DNA from 2 places in the Cellvibrio zantedeschiae genome. Region 2 is predicted to be linked to the other one. Evidence: predicted binding sites of a transcription regulator. Region 2 holds the regulator's gene; the other holds the start of a gene.
What was found. Region 2 encodes FNR, which switches genes on or off when oxygen is low (the NO sensors DNR and NnrR bind a similar motif). Its sites were predicted from a motif close to TTGATNNNNATCAA; they were not measured.
Positions count from the first base shown of each region.

Region 1: the regulator FNR is predicted to act here: its motif matches at 1,259-1,272, upstream of ccoN (cytochrome-c oxidase, cbb3-type subunit I).

Region 1 covers NZ_BMYZ01000001.1:395,243-398,396, forward strand. The annotation lists gene IE104_RS01785 (argininosuccinate synthase) at 1-1,154, shown strand, start outside; gene ccoN (cytochrome-c oxidase, cbb3-type subunit I) at 1,396-2,841, shown strand; gene ccoO (cytochrome-c oxidase, cbb3-type subunit II) at 2,856-3,154, shown strand, end outside.
Region 2 covers NZ_BMYZ01000001.1:1,187,763-1,190,916, forward strand. The annotation lists gene IE104_RS05305 (protein kinase domain-containing protein) at 1-200, opposite strand, end outside; gene IE104_RS05310 (SirB2 family protein) at 329-715, opposite strand; gene IE104_RS05315 (DUF4202 domain-containing protein) at 725-1,306, opposite strand; gene fnr (fumarate/nitrate reduction transcriptional regulator Fnr) at 1,309-2,064, opposite strand; gene IE104_RS05325 (cold-shock protein) at 2,527-2,733, shown strand; gene IE104_RS05330 (FG-GAP repeat protein) at 2,907-3,154, opposite strand, start outside.

The sequences.
Region 1 (3,154 bases), 790 kb from region 2:
AAGAGAACTACAACTGTGAAGTGATCACTTTCACGGCAGACATCGGCCAGGGTGAAGAGGTAGAACCCGCTCGCGCTAAAGCCCAAGCTCTGGGTGTAAAACAAATTTATATCGACGATTTGCGTGAAGAGTTTGTTCGCGATTTCGTGTTTCCTATGTTCCGCGCTAACACCATTTATGAAGGCGAGTATTTACTCGGTACTTCTATTGCGCGTCCTTTAATTGCCAAGCGTTTGATTGAAATTGCCAACGAAGTGGGCGCTGATGCTATTTCCCACGGTGCTACCGGTAAAGGTAATGACCAGGTGCGTTTCGAGCTGGGCGCTTACGCGTTGAAACCAGGTATTAAAGTGATTGCTCCATGGCGTGAGTGGGATTTAACTTCCCGTGAAACCCTGATGGCTTACTGCGAGCAGCATAATATTCCGGTGGATTATTCAAAGAAGAAAAAATCTCCTTACTCTATGGATGCCAACCTGCTGCACATTTCTTATGAAGGCAAGGTTCTGGAAAACCCATGGACTGAAGCTGAGGATGATATGTGGCGCTGGACTGTGGCCCCGGAAGTCGCTCCAGACAAGGCTACTTACCTTGAGCTGACTTACGAAAAAGGCGACGTTGTTGCTATTGATGGCAAGCGCATGTCACCCGCTGAAGTCTTGACCTATTTGAATAAAGTGGGCGGCGAGAACGGTGTTGGTCGTTTGGATATCGTGGAAAACCGCTACGTGGGTATGAAGTCTCGCGGCTGCTATGAAACCCCCGGTGGCACCATAATGCTACGTGCGCACCGTGCGATTGAATCAATTACCCTCGACCGCGAAGTGGCTCACTTGAAAGATAGCTTGATGCCCAAATATGCGGAAATGATCTACAACGGCTACTGGTGGAGCCCTGAGCGTCAAATGATGCAAACCATGATCGATGCATCGCAAGTGCACGTAAATGGTGATGTTCGTGTCAAGCTTTATAAGGGTGCTGTTCACGTAGTAGGCCGCCGCTCCAATGACAGCTTGTTCGATGAGAAGGTTGCGACCTTCGAAGACGATGCAGGTGCATACAATCAGAAAGATGCTGAAGGCTTTATCAAATTAAACGCATTGCGCATGCGCATTGCTGCTAATAAAGGACGTGCCCCGAAAACAGGTGTGTAACAAGAAAGTTACCGCCCCGGTTATACGCAAAAAGTTATTTTGTGCCCTACACTGGTTTGATTCATTCAGCAGTTAGGGCAATGTGGCTTGGGATGCTGTCAGATTTGATAAATATCAAAGGCAAGACTTCATCCTTGGTAGAGAATGGCGAAGCTAATTAATAGTCCGCCAGCGCTATCAGGCCGCAAGACTCGTTTTTCATTAATCATTTTTTTGTTTTTATTAATAGTGGGAATGTCCTATGGGTAGTCATGCGACTGTAGCTGGTGATCCACCAGTTTACGACTTCGATGTAGTGCGTAAATTCGCCATTATGACCGTGGTTTGGGGCATATTTGGCATGGGTATGGGGGTGTTTATCGCGTCGGAGCTGGTATGGCCAGGTCTGAACGATTTGTTGCAACCCTACACGCATTTTGGACGTTTACGTCCTTTGCACACTAACGCGGTGATCTTCGCCTTTGGTGGTTGTGCTCTTTTCGCGACTTCTTATTATGTTGTACAGCGTACCTGCCAGACCAAATTGTTTGGTGGCTGGCTGGTGCCGTTTACCTTTTGGGGCTGGCAAGCGGTTATTGTGCTCGCTGCTATTACCTTGCCGCAGGGTATGACCCAGGCAAAAGAATATGCCGAGCTTGAGTGGCCAATCGATATTCTGCTGGCATTGGTGTGGATCAGCTACGCGATTGTGTTCTTCGGAACCATTGTTAAGCGCCGTACCTCGCACATTTATGTAGCTAACTGGTTCTACGGTGGTTTTATCGTAACCGTAGCCGTGTTGCACATTGTTAACTCAGCTTCTGTGCCTGTTTCCATGTTCAAGTCTTACTCTGCTTATGCCGGTGCTGCCGATGCCATGGTGCAGTGGTGGTATGGCCATAACGCGGTAGGTTTCTTCCTCACTGCGGGCTTCCTGGGCATGATGTACTACTTCGTTCCCAAGCAAGCGGGTCGTCCTGTTTACTCCTATCAATTGTCTATTGTTCACTTCTGGGCGCTGATTTCTTTGTACATTTGGGCAGGTTCACACCACTTGCACTACTCAGCATTGCCAGACTGGACCCAATCTTTGGGTATGGTGATGTCCCTGATCCTGTTGGCTCCAAGCTGGGGCGGTATGATCAACGGTATTATGACTTTGTCTGGCGCATGGCATAAATTGCGCACAGACCCGACCTTGCGTTTCCTTGTAGTGGCCCTGTCTTTCTACGGTATGTCTACTTTTGAAGGCCCTATGATGGCCATCAAAACCGTAAACGCTTTGTCGCACAACACTGACTGGACTGTAGGACACGTTCACTCTGGTGCTCTTGGTTGGGTTGCGATGATTTCTATAGGCGCGCTCTACCACATGTTGCCAATCCTTTATAAGCGCACCGAAATGTACAGTGTTAAGTGGGTTAACGTTCACTTCTGGTTGGCCACTATCGGCACAGTGCTTTATGTATGTGCAATGTGGGTAAACGGCATTATGCAAGGTTTGATGTGGCGCGCTTTCAACAAAGACGGCACCTTGACCTACACCTTTATTGAGTCTGTAACGGCGAGCCATGCAGGTTATTTGGTTCGTGTGATCGGTGGAGCATTCTTCCTGGCCGGTATGTTGCTGATGGCATACAACACTTACCGCACTGCTAAAACAGCAGGCGCGCCAGCAGCTATTCCTGCTCAAGCTCAGGCCGTTTAAGGGGAAAATACGAAATGAAAGGTCATGATATTGTTGAACAAAACATTGGTTTGATGACGATCCTCGCGGTCATCGCAATCAGTTTTGGTGGTTTGGTTGAAATCGTTCCACAGTTTTTCTTGAAAGAAACGACTACTCCTATCGAAGGCTTGAAGCCATTACCAGCGGTTGTGTTGGAAGGTCGTGATATCTATATCCGCGAAGGTTGCCACGTTTGCCACACTCAAATGGTTCGTCCATTGCGTGCGGAAATCGAGCGCTATGGTCACTACTCGGTAGCGGGTGAATCGGTTTATGAGCATCCATTCTTGTG
Region 2 (3,154 bases):
ATATTGGGGTGGTTGAGGCTGGCTATTAATTTTGATTCTTGTGCAAATTGACTTTGGATTAACGCATCGTCAATTAGTGAAGCGTCTAAAACTTTGATTGCAACTTGTCGGTCCAGGGATTCTTGAGTGGCCAGGTAGACATTAGCCATTCCGCCAGCACCAAGCGTTGTTTTTATGCGATAGCCTGCAATTGTTTCCACGCGTGTTATTCCCGCAATACGATTAATTGCTTGGAGTATAGTAGCGAATTTTAAAGTGTATGAAATAAAAATGCGCTCACCAGGAGCGCATTGAAGGAAGGCTAAGTCGATATGGAATAAGGGTAGATTTAAAACAGGGCTGCGAAGAAACCTAGCGGGTTTTTGCTTTCTGCAATACTGGCGATAAATGCAAATACCAATAAAGAAACCACCCAAAGGACTTTTCGAACCTGTAATTTGGGATGTTTGAAGGTTAAAACTCCCAAGGCAATGTAAACAATCAGTGCTACTAACTTAACGGCAAGCCAAGGTTGGTCGGCTGGATTTAAATGCAATGTCACGGCCAGGCTAATGCCGCTCACAATCAAAATTAAATTAACAATATGGGGTGCGATCAAAAATATTTTATGCGAGGCTTTGCTTGGTGAGCGCATCATTAGATTGCCGCGAACAAAGAACAATATAAAAGATAGTAGTATGGCAGTAAGGTGCGTATGTTTTAATATTTCGTACATGATATGTCCTTAGGCTTGAAGTGCTTTGGTGATGAGAGCAAGCATTGAATCTGATAAGGGCAATTTTAATGCTGCTGTGTGCCCATTTTCTGACATTTTATTCCAGGTTTTTTGAATGATATCAATCAGCTTGGCCTCATCATGTTTGCTGGCAAAATCTTCCAGATAAAATTCTATGAATACCAGGCAGACCACATCTTCCAGCGCCTGAACTTCGTCGTCTCGTTTTAAGCTGCGTTTTAATAACAAATCCTTCACGCGTTGTACGGTGTCTGCAGAGTAGCCATTTTTAATCAATATTGTACCTGCTGTTTCTCCGTGAAATACCGCTAAATCCAAGCGCCATTTTTTGTAGCCTTGGCGATCCATAGGATAATCGCTGCGTGGAATTTTCCAGCGACAAATGTGTTGGCTGCGCGCGGCTAATTGTAATGCTTCTGATGGGTTTGATAAAAACTTGTGCAGTTGCGCTGTCATGCGCTGCCCATAAATCAATTCTTTTGCGATAGTTTGCCCATTTACAATTTCGGTATTGGGGTCTTCTGCGTTGGCTGCATCAAAATCCGCTAATGTTTTTTCAAGTTGGTTCATACTTAATCGGTACCCTTTGCAATAACTTGGAGGCTATCCATATCGGTAATAACAATTTCTTTTTTATCCACGGCAATCACTTTGTTTTTTTGCAAACGCGTAAAAATACGGCTTACAGTTTCTATGGTTAGGCCCAGAAAGTTGCCTATATCAGTACGCGACATTGGCAAAATAAAATTGTTGGTTGATAAGTTACGACGACCGTTCCGCGCGGAAATGCTTAGCAACAAACTGGCAATTCTTGCTTCGGCGCTACTTTTACCCAGTAGTGTGATGATTTGCTGTTCTTGTGTTATTTCGCGGCTCATCAATTGAAAAAAATGACGCTGCAGAGTGGGAATTTGCAAGCTTAATTCTTCAAGACGGTTAAAGGGAATTTCACACACGGAGGAAGTTTCCAGCGCGATTACCGAGTTGGTGTAAATATCACTGGCAAGGCCATCCAAGCCGACTACCTCACCAGGCAAATAAAATCCTGTTACTTGCTCGTTGCCGGTTTCGCTGATGCTTACCGCTTTTACTGCACCTGAGCGTATCGCATAAACAGAGTCAAAGGTATCTTTAGCGCGATAAAGATATTCGCCTTTTTGTAAAGGTTTACCGCGTTGCACAATATTATTTAATCGATCTATATCATCAAGATGTAAGCTGATAGGTAAGCAAATTGTGTTTAATCGACAGTTGCCACAGCTCACACGCTTGTCGTGAGCGCAATGGGCATCCTGGATTTTTATGTAGGGAGGTTGGATATCATTCATGTGCAAAACTCGCCGTTTGCGAGGGATATAGTGTTAAAGGCGAATTGTTGCAGCTTTGGTATAGACGGTAAATAGTTGATTTTGGTTAGCTCCATAGATATATGCTTGGTGAGCGTGCCGAGGGCATTGTCATCTCACTAATTATTGTGACACCGAGACCTTAAGGTATTGGGTTTGTGATTGCTTTGTACGCTGGATTTGATTTACAGCTTGTGCAATTAAACCTTTACTTACCGGTTTATGGGGAATATAGTTCGTTCGCTGGCCAAATTGCAGCGTGGACAACGGCTTAGGTTTAAGAAGTTGATCCACAATTATTTATGGTAAGTCACATCCGTTGTTCTAGCAGTGCATCTCATTGGTTTCGGCCAATGTTAGGTTAATAGTAACTCGATGCTTCTTCATAAGTAACACCGATCTGTCAGCAACATTTTTTTATTATTAAGATCATCGAGGTTTAAAATGGCTAGAAGCACTGGCACAGTAAAATGGTTCAACGAGTCAAAAGGTTTTGGTTTTATCGCTAGCGAAGCTGGCCAAGACGTTTTTGTACACTACAGCGCAATCAGCGGTTCAGGTTTCAAAACCTTGGCTGAAGGTCAACGTGTAGAGTTTGATGTTAAGCCAGGCCAAAAAGGCCCTCAAGCTGAAAACGTAACTGGTTTGTAATCCTTAGGGATTCAGCTAGAAAAAAGCCGCACATGTTGCGGTTTTTTTACGCCTGCAATTTGTTATAGAGCCAACGTTTTAGCTGGTGACAACTTGTCCTGCGTTAGTAAACGAAAGTTCCGCCCACAAAAAAGCCCGCATCATGCGGGCTTTTTTGTGGGGCAGATTAAGGCTTAATAAACATAGACCGCGCCAGCTGCACCAGCTGAGTTATTTGCTTTATCACCGTTGATGCCTACAGCGTTACTCGATTCTCTATAAGCGCCTATCAGTAAACTCTCGCCCAAGTCATCAAGGTCCAATGACCGAGCGAAACGATCCTGCGCGCCGGTGTTGGGGGATTTCACATAGCTTTTTTGCGCCCATGTGGTTCCTGTCCGCGTAAATACATAGGCTGCACCGGCGTTGGTCGCTGCGGTAT